DNA from 4 places in the Peribacillus sp. YIM B13482 genome. Region 3 is predicted to be linked to each of the others. Evidence: predicted binding sites of a transcription regulator. Region 3 holds the regulator's gene; each other region holds the start of a gene.
The links. The regulator LexA, encoded in region 3, represses DNA repair genes until DNA is damaged. The targets are predictions, from matches to a motif close to CGAACATATGTTCG.
Positions count from the first base shown of each region.

Region 1: the regulator LexA is predicted to act here: its motif matches at 2,272-2,285, upstream of ACFX4L_RS03390 (Y-family DNA polymerase).
Region 2: the regulator LexA is predicted to act here: its motif matches at 2,815-2,828, upstream of uvrB (excinuclease ABC subunit UvrB).
Region 4: the regulator LexA is predicted to act here: its motif matches at 2,532-2,545, upstream of ACFX4L_RS04020 (YhjD family protein).

Region 1 covers NZ_JBHZPF010000003.1:92,200-96,419, reverse strand. The annotation lists gene ACFX4L_RS03405 (alpha/beta hydrolase) at 1-31, shown strand, start outside; gene ACFX4L_RS03400 (iron-sulfur cluster biosynthesis family protein) at 72-395, opposite strand; gene ACFX4L_RS03395 (YolD-like family protein) at 599-931, opposite strand; gene ACFX4L_RS03390 (Y-family DNA polymerase) at 958-2,217, opposite strand; gene ACFX4L_RS03385 (C40 family peptidase) at 2,632-3,291, shown strand; gene ACFX4L_RS03380 (hypothetical protein) at 3,384-3,911, opposite strand; gene ACFX4L_RS03375 (SDR family NAD(P)-dependent oxidoreductase) at 4,068-4,220, opposite strand, start outside.
Region 2 covers NZ_JBHZPF010000001.1:200,063-204,282, forward strand. The annotation lists gene uvrA (excinuclease ABC subunit UvrA) at 1-691, opposite strand, end outside; gene uvrB (excinuclease ABC subunit UvrB) at 698-2,683, opposite strand; gene ACFX4L_RS01015 (CsbA family protein) at 2,903-3,133, opposite strand; gene ACFX4L_RS01020 (catalase) at 3,329-4,220, opposite strand, start outside.
Region 3 covers NZ_JBHZPF010000035.1:8,815-13,034, reverse strand. The annotation lists gene ACFX4L_RS16470 (esterase/lipase family protein) at 1-433, shown strand, start outside; gene ACFX4L_RS16465 (hypothetical protein) at 678-959, opposite strand; gene ACFX4L_RS16460 (glucosaminidase domain-containing protein) at 1,264-1,878, shown strand; gene lexA (transcriptional repressor LexA) at 2,122-2,745, opposite strand; gene yneA (cell division suppressor protein YneA) at 2,901-3,212, shown strand; gene ACFX4L_RS16445 (YneB family resolvase-like protein) at 3,232-3,888, shown strand; gene ACFX4L_RS16440 (DUF896 domain-containing protein) at 3,954-4,187, shown strand.
Region 4 covers NZ_JBHZPF010000004.1:37,996-42,215, reverse strand. The annotation lists gene addB (helicase-exonuclease AddAB subunit AddB) at 1-913, opposite strand, end outside; gene lepB (signal peptidase I) at 1,104-1,667, opposite strand; gene ACFX4L_RS04025 (TVP38/TMEM64 family protein) at 1,701-2,315, opposite strand; gene ACFX4L_RS04020 (YhjD family protein) at 2,608-2,982, shown strand; gene ACFX4L_RS04015 (competence protein ComK) at 3,882-4,220, opposite strand, start outside.

The DNA.
Region 1 (4,220 bases), on a different contig from region 3:
TCAAATCGATCAGTTTCTCAAACTTGTCTGAACAGAAAAAGAGAGGGTATCCACGATTCCCTCTTTTCTAGTTAGATTTTATTAAAATAGCTCATCCTCGGATTTAAGATTTGATTCGGACTTTTTAATTGAAAGCTGTTCGCTTCCGGAACAAAGTCTATTTTCATGACTTCATCCAGAAAAATCATTTTTGATTTCTCAACATATAGGGGAATTCCGTTCGTTTCCGCTTTTTCGGTACCTTCTTCAGGTTCGTTGACCAGCCATAGCGCGGTCACACCACTTACCACGCAGCCACAGCCATCAGTATCATATTTCAACTGTAAATATCCTTCTTTTCCCTGAACCTTATCGGCTATTTTCTCAGCGGCTCTTTCCGTCCATTCAATATACATGATCCATGCCTCCCGATATCTTTGCATTCCCCTATTATAAACGATAAAAATGTTTCTGTTAATGATACTGCTTCCTTCTGCAAGATCGCCCAGATTATCTTTTGCCCCGATGATCCCCTTTCACCAAGAAGAAAATACATTAAAAAGAACCGATATCGTTTCGAATATGAAAGGCTGTCCCTCGAGAACAGTCCTTCCGCTCATCATTCCATTATCCTTACATCCGCTATATCGGAAAGCTTGATATAGTGAGCCTGCTGAAAGCGATCGACGATATGAAGCTTTTGGGTGAGCTCATTATAATAATGGATCCTGCCGATTAACAGCTGATACCGGTTTCCTTCATAATGAGCGATCGTGACATCCTTTCTTTCCTCCATCGCTTCCCCCATTACCACATTCATTTCTTCCAGTTGCTGCTCATCAAGGATGCGCTTCGTTTCATGGCCATCCTCCACCACCCAATCCCGGAGCATCTTCACATGCTCCGGCAACATCATCGATGTCCATTTGATACGGCCGCGATCACGAATCATTCTTTTCCCTCCCTTCAAAGTCGACCTTACGCCTTATGCCCACCAAGCAGCCTGCTTCGGTAAACGGCTGTACCCGCTTCCGTATACGAAACTGCACGCAATAACGATTTGGGTCCATATTTATGGCGGATTCGATCAACCGTGTAACTCAATTCCCGCTTTTTCCAGCGCGAAGCATCAAATAAAGTCAGCTGCATTTCGTTATCATCCACAATATTCGAGAGTGTGACCGCTATGCTCCGAACCGTTTTTTGCTTATAGTTCTCATGAAAAAGCTCCAGGCAAACTTTATATAACTCCATCGTAATGTTAGTCGGTTCACTAATCGAACGCGAACGATGGAAACCTCCGCCAAACTCATCCTTGCTGTAACCAATGCTTAAGCTGACCGTCCTTCCTGCCTTGCGGTGGGTACGTGCCCTTCTTCCAACCTCTTCGCAAATTTCCAGCATGACCTGCTTGACCTCATGCTCCTCCTTATAATCCCTTAGCAGGATTTGACTTTTGCCAAAGCTGACTTGCCCTTCGATGATTGTTGCCCCCATATCCGATAAATCGATTCCCCACGCATGGTGGTAAAGCTGATTGCCCATAATTCCGAACTTCGCTTCAAGTAATTCAAGATCATAATTGGCAAGCTGCCCGACCGTGAATATGCCCATTCCATGAAGGGTTTTTTCTACGCGCCTGCCGATTCCCCACATTTCACGAAGCGGGGCAATCGGCCAAAGTTTGTTCGGCACATCCTCATACTTCCATTCCGCAATCCCTTTATGCTTGGCTTCCAAATCAAGGCAAAGTTTTGCCATAAGCATGTTCGGACCAATTCCAATGGCACAGGGGAGCTGTAATTCCCGTTCGATTTCATCTTTTATCTTTTCAGCTATCACCTGGGCATCTCCCCATAAAGAAGCGGCACCATCGACTTTCACAAAACTTTCGTCCACACTATACACGTGAATCGCTTCTTTGGGCACATAACGGTTGAACAAGCGGGTGATTTCCGTCGAGACCCTTAAATAGGTCGCCATTTTGGGTTCAACGACGACAATCCTTGGATCATTCGGAATCTCAAACCTCCGCGAACCTGTCTTGATGCCAAATTCCTTCTTCATCTTTGGGGAAGCCGCAAGCACAACGCTCCCCGTCCTCTTCAAATCACCAACCACCGCCAGATAACAATCGAGTGGGTCCAGACCAAGCATGACCGCTGAACAGCTTGCATAAAAACTTTTCATATCGATACACATAATTGATTGTTTCGGCATTGTCCCATAATCCATCATTTCTTCACCCTAACAAGAATATACGTTCGCTTTTATTATATTCATAACTTTAACCGAATATACGTTCTTGTTCAATGGAAGTTTTCATACAATTTTCTACTTTTTAATGCAATTTCCTTCAAAAATATAACGAACCCTAAAAACGGATTAAATACCAATTTTAAACTGATTATCCATATAGTTTTTTTAAAAACAGATCAATTAGGAGCTTGAATAATCTAGAATGAGTCAAAAGGCATAGTTTTTTAAATTCCCCTCACTGCTTTCAACAGTCTTTCGTCCATTTAATTTTAGTCTTACTACTCATTTTTTGTAATGAAACTGTAACCAAAATTATGTCTAATTGTCATAATGGTATTGTAGGATAATATTGTTAAGAATAAAAGAGAGATAGATAGAGAGGAAATGAACATTATGAAGAAATGGATCGCTTCAGCTGCTGTTGCATCTGCCATGATGCTAACCCCACTGCAAGCCTTTGCAAATATCGGAGATCAAACCCTCAGACCCGGAATGACACATAGCGATGTCAAACAACTACAACAACTTTTAAAAACCAAAGGTTATTTCACATATTCAGGTTCACTGACTACATATTACGGCACGTATTCCACATCTGCAGTAAAAAAATTCCAAAAAGCTAAAGGATTAACTGCCGACGGAATTGCTGGCCGAGGCACATTTAATGCGCTTGGTGTTTATAATGTCAATAATACAAGCCTAATCAGCTATGCAAAAACCTTAATCGGCAAGCCCTACAAATGGGGCGGGACAACACCAACTGGATTCGACTGTTCAGGCTACATTTATTATGTATTCCAGAAATCACAAGGAATTACCTTACCACGTACAACATCATTGCTCTATTCAAATACAGGGTTAAAAGTATCTTCACCATCTAAAGGTGATCTTGTATTCTTTGATACTTCTTCTGGAAGAACAGGAGTATCACATGTTGGGATCTATATCGGAAATGGTCAATTCATTAGTGCTACATCTTCAAAAGGAATAGCCATCGCGGATATGGATAATTCTTATTGGAAACCAAAGTATTTAGGTGCGAAAACTTTATAAAATCCAGGACGTGAGCTCATTCTTGTGAGCGGATTCCCATAAAATAACCGGACAGAATTCATAAATGATTCAGTCCGGTTTATTCATTTCTTTTATTTTATATATAGTATTTCATCCGTTAAATCCTCAACCGTCACCATGAATGAAGAATCTAAGTTGGAACGATTCATCATTTCGATATTATATACATGTTCTGAGGGCAAATGGCTGACCTCGAGAATCATGAATCGCTGACTTTCCGCTTTGCTGACATGATCGATGGCAGCAGTGACCGCCCTTTGTTCGGCTAAGCTTTTTGCATCCGTCAAAACAAGAATCAATTCCGCTTCCGCTTTCCCAGGAAATGTTTTCTTGACCCCGCCCCGGTGCCATGGTTTCACTTTCATCCCGATTTCCAGGTCAGCATAATCGAGATCATTCCCATGTTGATCTTGAATATATGTATCATTGGTCACCTTGTAGTACGTCCCTTTAACCAAAATCCTTTTATCGTCAAGATCCGTAATGAAACCTTTTTCCCCCTTATCAATGGCCTCATGCATATTCCTATCAGAAGATTGACAGCTAGCCAGAATAAAGGCAACAATTATATATATATAAAGGTTTACGATCATCTTCATGAAAATCCCTCCTAAAAAATAGACGGTTTTCCTAATGAAACGGTTACCAATTTATTCAAATTTTTTTCAAACAAAGGGGGAATGTCATTGGACATTCCCCTTTTGTTTTATCTATTGCTGACCTTATTCGCCTTGTAGCGCTATAGAAAGTCTGGCCTACTTTTTGAAGAATGCTTTTTTCCCTAAAGATTCGGTGATCTTTGGAAACATGTTATACCATTTCCCAGCTAAATTCATCCAGCCAGGGAGATTGATTTCCCTCTTATTGGTCAGCATCGCTGCTACGATTTTGGTCGCGACATCTTCAGG
Region 2 (4,220 bases), on a different contig from region 3:
CGCCAAGCTTCAAAGCACTTTCCAGTGAATCTGCCAGCCGCGCCATGACACCCTCTTTAATGACGATCCGGTCTATTATGACTTCAATCGAATGTTTTTTATTTTTTTCGAGAGTGATCTCATCACTAAGATCATGCATTTCCCCGTTCACACGAACTCGGACATATCCTTGTTTCTTAACTTCCTCCAAAACCTTTGCATGTGTCCCTTTTCTGCCTGAGACAAGCGGTGCCAATACCTGGAGCTTGGTTCGCTCAGGGTAATCAAGGATGCGGTCCACCATTTGCTCAATCGTTTGTGAGGTGATTTCAATATTATGGATCGGACAGGTCGGCCTGCCCACCCGTGCATATAACAGCCTTAAATAATCATAGATTTCCGTAACAGTCCCCACGGTTGAACGAGGATTTCGACTGGTCGTTTTCTGGTCTATGGAAATGGCTGGTGACAAACCTTCAATCGCATCGACATCCGGTTTATCCACTTGGCCCAAAAATTGACGCGCATAAGCGGACAATGATTCCACATAACGCCTTTGCCCTTCTGCATAAATCGTGTCAAAGGCCAAGGAAGACTTTCCAGATCCGGATAATCCGGTTAGCACAACAAGTTTGTCTCTCGGTATCGTGATATCAATATTCTTTAAATTGTTGGCCCTGGCGCCTTTTATCACAATTTTATCCATTGCCATGTTTCGTCACCCTTCCGCTTTTAACTCTAGTAATAAATCACGTAGCTCGGCAGCTCGCTCGAAGTCCAGTGCCTTAGCAGCTTCCTTCATTTCTTTTTCCATGCTTGCCATCACTTTAACACGCTCTTTTTTAGGGAGCTTCGCGAGGCTTGGTGCAAGATCTTCTTTATACGCTTCTCCTTCTTCGGCTACATGTGTGGCCCTGATGGAGTCTCGGATATCCTTTTGAATGGTTTGAGGCATTATTCCATGCTCTTTATTATAATTTTCCTGTATTTCACGGCGCCGCCTCGTTTCATTGATGGCAAGTTCCATCGAATTCGTGATGCGGTCTGCATACATGATAACGTGGCCGTTTGCATTACGGGCTGCACGGCCCATCGTTTGAATAAGCGAACGTTCCGAGCGAAGGAACCCTTCTTTATCGGCATCCAGAATGGTCACTAATGACACTTCCGGAATATCCAGGCCTTCCCTTAATAGATTGATTCCGACAAGTACATCATATTTGCCCATTCGCAGTTCCCGGATGATTTCTATCCTGTCTAAGGTCTTCACTTCCGAATGGAGGTATTGGACCTTGATGCCAATTTCCTTTAAATAATCAGTTAAATCTTCAGACATCTTTTTCGTTAAGGTCGTAATGAGGACACGTTCGTTCTTTTTGACCCGCTCCTGTATTTCACCGATCAAGTCATCTATCTGTCCTTCAATTGGCCGCACTTCAATCGTTGGATCCAGCAATCCGGTTGGACGGATGATCTGCTGAACCATTTCTGGCGTATGTTCGAGTTCATATGGTCCCGGAGTTGCCGAAACGAATATGGATTGATGGACCTTTTTTTCGAATTCTTCAAATCTTAGAGGGCGGTTATCTTTTGCAGACGGCAGACGGAAGCCATGATCGACAAGCACTTGCTTTCGTGCCTGATCTCCATTGAACATGCCCCGGATTTGCGAAAGGGTAACGTGTGATTCATCCACGACCAATAGGAAGTCCTCTGGAAAGTAATCCATTAAAGTGTAAGGTGTCGCACCTGATGGGCGAAGCGTTAGATGGCGGGAATAGTTCTCTATCCCTGAACAAAAGCCCATTTCCCGCATCATTTCCAAATCATAACGGGTCCGCTGCTCCAAGCGCTGTGCTTCAAGAAGTTTTTCATCTTCCCTTAATTCCTTTAATCTCTCTTCCAGTTCCATGTCGATATTCTGAATGGCTATCCTCATTTTCTCTTCTCGGGTCACGAAATGGGAAGCTGGGAAAATAGCGATATGTTCGCGTTCACCTGTGATTTCACCAGTCAGGGCATCGACTTCACGGATACGGTCTATCTCATCTCCGAAAAACTCGACCCGTACACAATGTTCATCGCGTGATGCCGGGAAAATTTCAACCACGTCACCGCGAACGCGGAAAGTTCCCCGTTGAAAAGCGATATCATTCCGCTCATATTGAATATCCACGAGCCTGTGGAGCAAGGCATTTCGGTCTATTTCCATGCCTGTACGGAGAGAAACAACCATCTCCCTGTACTCTTCCGGAGAACCCAGCCCATATATGCACGAAACACTGGCAATGATGATGACATCTTTCCTTTCGAACAATGACGAGGTTGCCGAGTGACGCAGTTTATCGATTTCATCATTGATGCTTGCATCTTTTTCGATGAATGTATCAGTGGAGGGAACATAAGCTTCTGGCTGGTAGTAATCATAATAGCTGACGAAGTATTCAACGGCATTATTAGGGAAAAACTCTTTGAACTCACTGTAAAGCTGCCCTGCCAACGTTTTATTGTGGGCAATGACAAGTGTCGGTTTATTGATTTGTTGAATAACATTCGAAACGGTAAACGTTTTCCCTGTCCCCGTTGCCCCCAATAATGTCTGCATTTCCTTTCCCTCTTTAATGCCTTTGACAAGCATTTCAATTGCTGCAGGTTGATCTCCTTGAGGAGAGTATTTTGAGACTAACTCAAACTTATCCTTCACCAAGCATAGCCTCCTATTGAAATATTTTTATATGAAAACGGGACATGAGCATATCCCTTCTATTTATTCCGGTTTAAGAAAGTATATATACTCATTCTACCACAATAGCCTCAAAACAAACCAGCAATAAGCGAACATCCATTCTACTTTTTGGTTTTATGGACTCATGGTTTGTTGAGGGAAATGGAAAGTTTTTAGAAAAAAAAAGCACCTTTGATGTCAGGCGCTCTTGGATGTTCGTTTCATCATTCTTTTTGATAACCAAAATCCCACTGTAAGGGATAAGGCATCAACGATGATCAATAAGTTTGTATGCGTATAACCTTTATATGCAGAAGCTGTAATCAAGGCAACAGTTAAAACAAGGCCCACGACATTGTTATAGGTGACTCTTGAAAATAGCATGACAAGTAGACAAGGAAAGAAAAGGGCAGAAAGAATTTTAATCATTTTTTCATCTCCTTTATAAGAGAAAAATAGAGTAGTTTCAGTTTAAATGATTATGAAGTTTTTTGCCAATTAATTTCCCACTAGTTTTTCAAAAGCATCCTTAGAAGATCGTTCCACCCACCCATCCATCAATTATGCCCATAAAAAAAAGAGGCAAACCCCTTTTAAAGGGATGTTTGCTTCTTTTCAGACCAATCAATATGGATCGGCTTCATGTCCTTTTCTAACTGCGGCCTCCGGGTTATCCGTTCCACCCAGAGGTTTTGAAGATTGCGTATGTTCAGAAGCCGAGGCTAATCCCTCTTTCAATCTGCGGCCATACTCTTCATCAGCCTCTTCAGCGAGGGCAATCATTTTTACCTGAATGCGCTTGTCGGCAGGAGCCAATGCCGACACTAAATTGGAGATTAAATCATCTTTTTCCCAATCTTCGAATTCACGGAATGTTTCACCGGCCTGCTTCGTATTGCTTTGGCGATCGATTGTCTCACGGACAAGTTTCCCTTCTACCATAGGTGTATACTCCTTGCCCGTCTGTTCAGCTTCTTTCAAACCGCCAACTGTTGATGGTTCGTAGTTGATGTGGGGGCTTTGGTTCCCCCTGCCAACTTCATATTGCATCTGTCCGCCAGTCTGATTCGTAGCTGTCCGTTTCTTTGGAGCATTAATCGGCAATTGCAGGTAATTCGCGCCAACACGGTGACGCTGTGTATCGGAATAAGAAAAAGTACGTCCCTGTAACATCTTGTCATCCGAGAAGTCCAATCCATCCACTAGGACACCCGTGCCGAATGCAGCCTGTTCCACTTCAGTGAAATAGTCTTCCGGATTCTTATCCAATACCATCGTACCGACATGCAGCCATGGGAATTCATCTTTCGGCCAGATCTTTGTATCGTCCAGCGGGTCAAAATCCAATTCAGGATGATCGTCATCACTCATGATCTGTACGTTTAGATCCCATTCCGGGTAGTCCCCACGTTCGATCGCTTCATATAAATCCTGTGTGGCATGATTGAAATTCGTAGCTTGTATTTCATTAGCCTCTTTCTGTGTCAGGTTCTTGATCCCTTGTTTCGGTTCCCAG
Region 3 (4,220 bases):
TTTTAATGGTGCAACCATACAAACATTTAATAGGAATAAACTTGAAATTGGTGACTGGAGAGTGCGAATGAAGACTAAATCACCAAAAGATGCATACCTTTTCACGGCACAATTTAACGAAAAGAATCCGATTACATTAAGTATGGCTGGAAAAGTTAAGCAAAAAGATGCTAAATTTATCATTAAGAATCCGATGAATGATAAAAAAAGGCCAATCAGCACAACATTTCTGGTTCATCTAATAGATGAAAGCGGTAAAGAAATTAGTGGAAAAAGCACAATTCAGGAAATGGATACCGAAAATTTTTCGGGTACCCTTCCAGAAGTGCCTAAATCAGGTGTTTATAATGTAACAATTGACGTCAAGGAAAAAAGCGTGAATGGTCCTGAAAGAACCCGTACGCTGATTCGTTCGGTCTATATTGAAAAGTAGTGGAACTTACCAAAAAATCCCCTCTCTTAATTGAGAGGTTTTTTTAGGTTGAAATGTGAAGGTGTGAATTGGTTTTATTTACTTTTACTTTGGGCTATGTTGATTCAGCTAAGTAAAAAGCTATGCCGTAATTGCCATAAAGGAATGAATATTGGATTGTTCGATGGGAATATAAGCTAGTTTGGTATCCTGGCAAGAACAAGATTGATGACCCTAGGCGTGTGCTATCATGTATAGTTCAATCCTACTTTTGATAAGATTCTCTATAAGACAAAATACTAGTTTTGAGAGCAGCATAGTTGCCTATGCTTGCATAGCCATAAAACCAGCCCATGAAAATTCCTGCAACTAAATGGTGTCGATGGCTGATGAAAATGGAAATGAATAAGCCTAGAACCAAAGCGATGGCAGGGATGAATTTTGGAGGAATTGGAAACATGACCTTAATAAGTTGAGTAAGTGTCATGATGGTAGGGATGGCTATCACTGCATCCCAAAAGTTTGTATGGATAGTTGGGAAGTCCATAATGTCACCACCTTAGAAGTTTTCACAATTAATTTTTACCATTTACAAAGGATTTATACCATATTAATTAATGCAATATAAACGATTGATCAATGAAAGTTGATACAACAAGTTTCGAAGACTTTCAGAGTTCAATGTGAAGCCGCTCAGTGTATGCTTGCTCTTTTTTGATCATAGTGAAGACAATTAACCAAATATCAGTACCTTTTTTGCTGGACATGCTTGTAACCCTTTTCATGGTTTAGAATATGATATGAATGAAGATAACCAGTTAAGAAAGTGAGCCCTAATAATGGAGGTTCTAATGAGCAAGGAAACGTTTATTAAGGAAATTGCTCCATATGCCCTGAAAATTCAAAAGGAATTTAAAATTTTGCCTTCTGCGATCATTGCACAAGCTTGTTTGGAGAGTGGATATGGGACAAGCTTTTTAGCAAATCAAGGAAAGAATATATTCGGTACAAAAGGTGATTTTAAGGGCGAGTCAGTCATTATACAAACAATTGAATACGTCAACGGTGCACCCGTTCAAGTATGGAACAAATTCAGAAAATACCCAACATGGGAAGAAAGTCTAAGAGATCTTGCCAATCTATATGTAAAGGGAACTTCATGGAATAGAAGTTTGTATACAGCCGTCATTGGAGAACAAGATTACAAAAAAGCACTCAAAGCGATATTCGATGCGGGTTACGCCTCGGATCCGAAATATATAGAAAAACTGGCGAACCTAATCGAAACAAGCGATTTAACTAAATATGATGAAAGCATCGAAGAGGTCTATCATATCGTCAAAAAAGGGGATTCCGTATCTGCGCTTGCAAAAGCATATGGTTCTACGCAAATGCAGATTCAACAGTGGAATGGATTGGTCGATCTTAACCTTATTAAAGTGAACCAAAGATTAAGAGTGAAATGAACATTTACAGGGAGCGGGGTTTTATCTCGCTCTTTATTAATTTTATGGTTTCATATTTTTCCTAAAGTACATATATCCAGAAAGCGATACTTTGCCTATCAACCGCCATAAATGAATAATGTTTTAATACTCCATGAAAACACGCTTCTATTAAAAAAATATTTCAAACCTAGTCTTCCAAATGCATAATGAGAGAATTTCGGACATAAATTAAACAAACAAAAAAAAGCGCGTTTAGCGCTTTTAATGTATTTGTCTATATAAGCCTATTACTTTTCCAAGTATCGAAACATCTCTTAAAATAATTGGTTCCATATTTGAGTTCTCAGGCTGAAGCCTTATGTAATCCGGTTCCTTAAAGAATCGTTTTACAGTGGCTTCATCATCTTCCGTCATGGCCACGACGATATCTCCATTATTGGCACTGCTTTGTTGTTTCACGATGACATAATCTCCATCATGAATTCCTGCTTCAATCATACTTTCACCCATGATTTCTAGCATGAAAACATGGTCATCATGTGGAACCATGCTTTCGGGAAGCGGAAAGTATTCTTCTATGTTCTCAATTGCAGTTATCGGCATGCCCGCGGTTACTTTACCAAGTAACGGCACGTTCACGACACTAGCTTTGGGGATATTATTCGCTTCCTCCAAGTTTAGTATTTCAATGGCCCTCGGCTTGGTTGGGTCACGTCTTATCAGACCTTTACTTTCCAGGCGGGATAAATGTCCGTGTACTGTTGAACTTGATGCAAGTCCCACTGCTTCGCCAATCTCCCGGACGGAAGGTGGATACCCTTTTTGGCGGACCTCTTCTTTAATGAAATCAAGGATATCTTGCTGCCGTTTTGATAGTTTAGTCATATGTGCACCTCTTCTCCAATGTTCTTTGCCCCATTATAGCATGGCCCCCAATTCTATACAAACATAAGTTCGAATTTAGTTGTTGACTGAAACAAACGTTCGTATTATAATTTTGACATAACATACGAACGAACATTCGCTTTGGAGGGATATTTATGAAAAAAATATACAAAAATTATGTATATACGATTCTGTTAGCTGGATCAGTATTCATCTTTTCAATTTTATTCTCTTGTACATTGGACAATGATCAAAAAAAAGATTTCCTTTCTATAGAAGTAGGTGAAGGCGACACCCTATGGGGAATTGCCGAAAAATATGATGAAGCTGATTTGACAAAAAAAGAATTCATTGGTTGGATAGAAGAGCATAATGGAGTCAGGGCAGATTCGATTAAACCTGGTCAAGTCATTGTCATACCGGTTAAAGGGGAAGAACTTGTTCAGAATTTGGCAAGTCAGCAGTAAGCAGTGAAGGTAGGGTATTATGAAGGCAATAATCTATTGTAGGGTTAGCACAGAAAAAGAGTCACAGGAGACATCATTGGCAAGGCAGGAAGATGAATTAATCAAATTGGCCGAAAAGTTGGATATGGAAGTTGTTTCCATAATAAAGGAGCAGGAAAGTGGTTATGAGTTAAACCGGGATGGCATTTTTGACATGATCGAACTATTTAAAGCCAAAGAAGCCGAAGTTCTATTAATCCAGGACGAAACAAGACTAGGAAGAGGGAATGCCAAAATAGCCCTTTTCCATGTCATCCTTAAAGAAGACGTGAAAATTTATACGCTCTCACACGATGGGGAAATAGAGTTATCGGATTCGGATGCCATGGTCATCCAGATAGTCGGTATTGTAGAGGAATATCAAAGGAAATTACATAACCTAAAAATAAAACGCGGGATGATAAGAGCCGTTGAAAAAGGCTACCGCCCTCAAAACAATCTTCAGAACCAAAGGAATTCTACTGGAAGGGAACGTATGGAAATTCCCATTGAAGAGATTATTAAACTCCGGGCCAATGGATTGACATTTGCAGAAATCGCAGCCACTTTAAGGGGCTTTGGATACAATGTATCCAAAGCTACGGTGAACAGGCGTTTTCTCGAACATCAACTAAATATACAGGAATGTCAATCATAGAACTTGTAATTTCGCTTTTTTTTTAATACCATGACAATATCCGCAGATTACGAAGGAGCGAAATTATGCTATCAAAAGAAAAAATAGCCCGTATTAATGAACTTTCTAAAAAGGCAAAGGCTGAAGGTTTAACGGAAGTCGAGGCGAAAGAGCAAACCCAATTAAGAAGTGAGTATTTAGAAACATTCAGACGGTCCATGTCCGATACGTTGGAGCACGTGAAAGTCGTTGATCCAGAAGGAAATGACGTCACTCCTCAAAAGATAAAGAATATTAAAGAAAAAAGAAACTTACATTAATGCTTGGACTATTATCATGAAACACCCCATTTT
Region 4 (4,220 bases), on a different contig from region 3:
ACTGCCCAAACGTCCGTGCAGGACGAATGGCAAAGTAAGTTTCCAGATGATTCAGGCCGGGACTCTTTCCAAACCTTTCCGACCCTTTTAAGATTCGATCTTCTGAAATGGGTATACCGTTCCTCAATCCAGCCTGATAAAGGTTATGATAAAGATTTCCCGTTTGCCTGAACAATTGCAAATCATCCGGAGCATATTGTCTGTAGGGCTGATCTAACGTCAGCGAGACCGTTACACTCCTGCACAGCTTCATCATTTCTTCCACAATCAACAATTCCTGTGGCGTCAAGCTATAAAAACCATCGATATAGATATCCGCATTCCTTATATATGAAGACTCAGACATTTTCTCGATAAGCAAAGTGAAATAGTCTTCGGAATCTAAATATTTGCCAACCATTTCATCCTCAAACGCCTGATAGACCAATTCAAGGTCATGAAGTTTATCCTGTATGCCGCTGCCGGAGGGTGATGTTTCGGTCAAATAGTTTTGAATGTCATCCGGTTTGATGCAATACTGCTTGAACTCAGCCAGCATAAGCTCCATCTGTGCAATGAACCCCTGCTTATCAGCAGATCGACGAAACATCTTTAACTCTTCTTTTTTATCCTCCATGATTTTCCTTATCAACATATTAACGCCAACGCTGTCCAAATGGAGCCGGCTCATTCCCCCAGTTTCCTGAAGAACGCGCCAAGCAAGCCTGCTAAAACTGAAAACCTGTGTACGGATCATTCCGGCAAGGCCTGGTGTTTTAATTAATTTATATTCAGATAGAAACGTCATCTGATCAGGAACGAGGTAGATAATTGGATTGCCTTCGGGATTTTCTGCCAATTTGGTGCGAATTTCGCCCAATATATTCGAAGTTTTCCCTGCACCCGATCTTCCCAGTAAAAAACGGAGTGACATCTCTTTTCCCCCTTATACAACATAATATCTAGATCCATCATACCAGAAATACTTTCGTCTTTTTGACTAGGTTTCTGTTTCCAATTAGATTTACATTCTATTATTTTACCGTTTCCCTTTAAAAAACACCAACCGTACGTTCGCGTTTCCTCCAAAAGAAAAAGCCCTGATAATTTTCGGGCTTCCTCAATCATTCACCTGTAAATTTATAATTGAACTCTTTGATCGGCCAATATCGAACATCGACTTTACCGACAACATTTTCAACTGGTATGTAACCAAAGTGACGGCTGTCCGCACTTTCAAGGCGATTGTCACCCATGACAAAAAGCTTGCCCTCCGGGACTGTTGTCATGCCCGTCAATTCCTTTAATGTAAAATCGCCCGTAAAATCCTGTCCCGGGAAACCTTCCTTGTATTTCTCAAGATAAGGCTCATCCACTTTCTCACCATTTACGTAAAGCCAATCATCTTTATAACGAATGCGGTCACCTGCAATCCCTATAACTCGCTTAACATAATCTTCCTGTGCATTCGCATGAAAAACTATAATGTCAAAACGGTTGATATCTTGAATCTGATAATGGATTTTATTCACGACAAGTTTATTACCGTCTTCAAGAGTCGGCTGCATCGAATCCCCTTCAACATCATAGCTTGAAAAGAAAAATGTACGGATTAAGATGTAAATAACAAAAGCTATCATGGCTGCTTTTATCCAATCGGACAAAGAATTCTTGTTTGTTTTTTCCATCTGGTTCAACCCCTACTACATTTATATACTAATTTATTGTCCTTCTTCTCTCTTCATGCTTTTATTTAATCGGACTTCCAGTCTTTTTCCCACATACCATAGGATAAAGATGACAATCCCAATAATGATCGTACGTACAGGCTTATGTATTAAGGATACCAAATCGTAACCTACGAAGCTGATCGTAAAAATCATCACCGCTTTCCCTCCAACGACTGCAAGTCCATATTGCAAGGGACTTACCTTTGAAAGTCCTGCCACGATATTCACGATGGCCGACGGTGTAAAAGGGAAGCAGAGCAGTATGAACAAAGGACCGAATCCATGGCTTTCCACCCAAACCATCAACCTCTGCACCTGCTTATGTTTTTGCAAAAATCGAAAAAACCTCATTTGACCATATCTTCTAATAACTAAAAAGATCAAAAAAGACCCCGCTACTGCACCAATCCAAGAAAATAAAAATCCCCACCAGAGACCAAAAGCCGTTGCATTTGCAAGCACGAACACCACTAAGGGTAAAAAGGGCAAAAAAGCTTCCAACATCGGCAGTAAGATTCCGGGAATTGGACCGAATGAGCGATATTGCTGAATGAGCGCCGATATATTATCAAGTGTAAACCACTCACGTATAGTATCCAAATCCATAATTATCTCCCTCGACATGCTACTATCAAAGCAGCATAAACTTATTAAAAACCGTTTACTTTAGATATATCACTTTCCCCTGAAATTGCAAGAATTATTATCCATATATCTTCATACTTTCCCTATCTCAGGAAAACATAATCTTGTTAACAAAAATTTCATCATTTCTCAAAACTTCTTGCATATAAACTGAAAATACATTAGGATAAACAAACGGGAACAAACGTTCTATTTTTCACAAGATATACATATTAATATTAAAAACGTGCTTTTTTAGAAAGGAGCGGTCATGATGACCCGCATTCCAGAAGATGACCGAAATATGATTGAAAAAGCCATCTACCTCCCTATGGTTATTACAGTCTTAAACCGGGATCTCAAGGTCATCGAAATTAGTCCGTTTAAATTAAAAAGGCCCTATTCGGAACTAGTCGAGCATATATTAAAAGTCGTTCAGGACGATCTTGCCGAGGTACGGCGCTATTTGCGCAAGGAGAATATTAAAGTAAGTGAAATCAAACGTGATGAATCCTTCACGATGTATTGTTTTTTATATAAAGGATATGAAGAACATCATAATTATTTCAATCCCCGCCTTCGGAATAAAACGGAAGACTTGTTATGTTATTACTTTTTCGAAAAAAGTCACCATGCTAGGGATATTTAGCGGCTTATCCCTATGCTGCCATCCTCCATGTATGATTATCTGTTAATGATATAGATGCATTGGGGTGTAGGGAAAGTATGACCATTAAAAAACGCATCTCTTCTTTCCTGCTTCTTATAGATGAGTGAGTCAATTTATCATGACCAAGATCGATAAGGCTCACTACCCTCAACTATTGTCATAAACCGTTTGCACATTTAGCTGCTTACTGATTATGACAAACATTTTCGAGGACACAGTCTTAACGAATAATAGGCCGGGCTCGTATGCTCATATTTAATCGGTATTTTACTCACATCTTATTCTGTACATTTAATAAAACTATTCCCCAACACTATCATTTTAGAGTCAGCAAAACGTTTTTGCAAAAGATTGTTATAAGTCTATATTAGAGACAAATGAAAACGTTATCCTTTACCTTACTTTGGTCACGGCAGATGAATAAAACGGCAAATCAATATAATCTCTATCATTATGTATAAAAAGACCTTTGTGAAACATAGAGGTTATCTATTATATTGTGAAGTGAATAACTCACAAACTTATACTCCTTTGTTTAATCGTAAAATCATTTGATGTTAAAATAACCCTCCCTCAATTTAGAAAACTTAGGAGTAATCTATATTGTGGGCTGGAATTAATTATTTTTATAAAAGTACTAACGGTAATAATATTATTTGAAGAGGGAACATGGTAGGAGGGAAACATCACATTTACTAAAGAAAGGACTGAAAAAATTTAAAAAGAAATCGACGATTTATGGAAGTGTTATTTGAAGATTAATAATAGAGCCCTTCTCTTATGAGAAGGGCTTGCTTTAATTTTGACTAAATGCCGTTTGCATCCTTTACATTCCAGTCAGCACTGTTACGATTTTCACAGCCTGGATCCGCCTTCCTTCAATTGCTTGGTATATACTTTGACATTACCTCTGAAGCCTTGACTCCATTTGCCTCGGAGAACAGATAGAACGATTTCCTCTTTGTTTCCTCAATCCTCTGGATCAGTTTCGTTTTTAAAAAAGATGTCCGGTGCAGCTGGTTTTCAAAAGAACTGCATGATACTTCTATATCGATGGTTTGTCTATTCCTGAATGTGATGGTTGTATGTTTGGAATCCAGGCGATCATAGGATACCACATGCTCATGTGATAACCAGATGCATTGAGGACGCAACGGAGATGTAGTTGGAAAGAAGAAGATCGAACTGGTCGGATCAATTGCAATCGGTGCTTTATG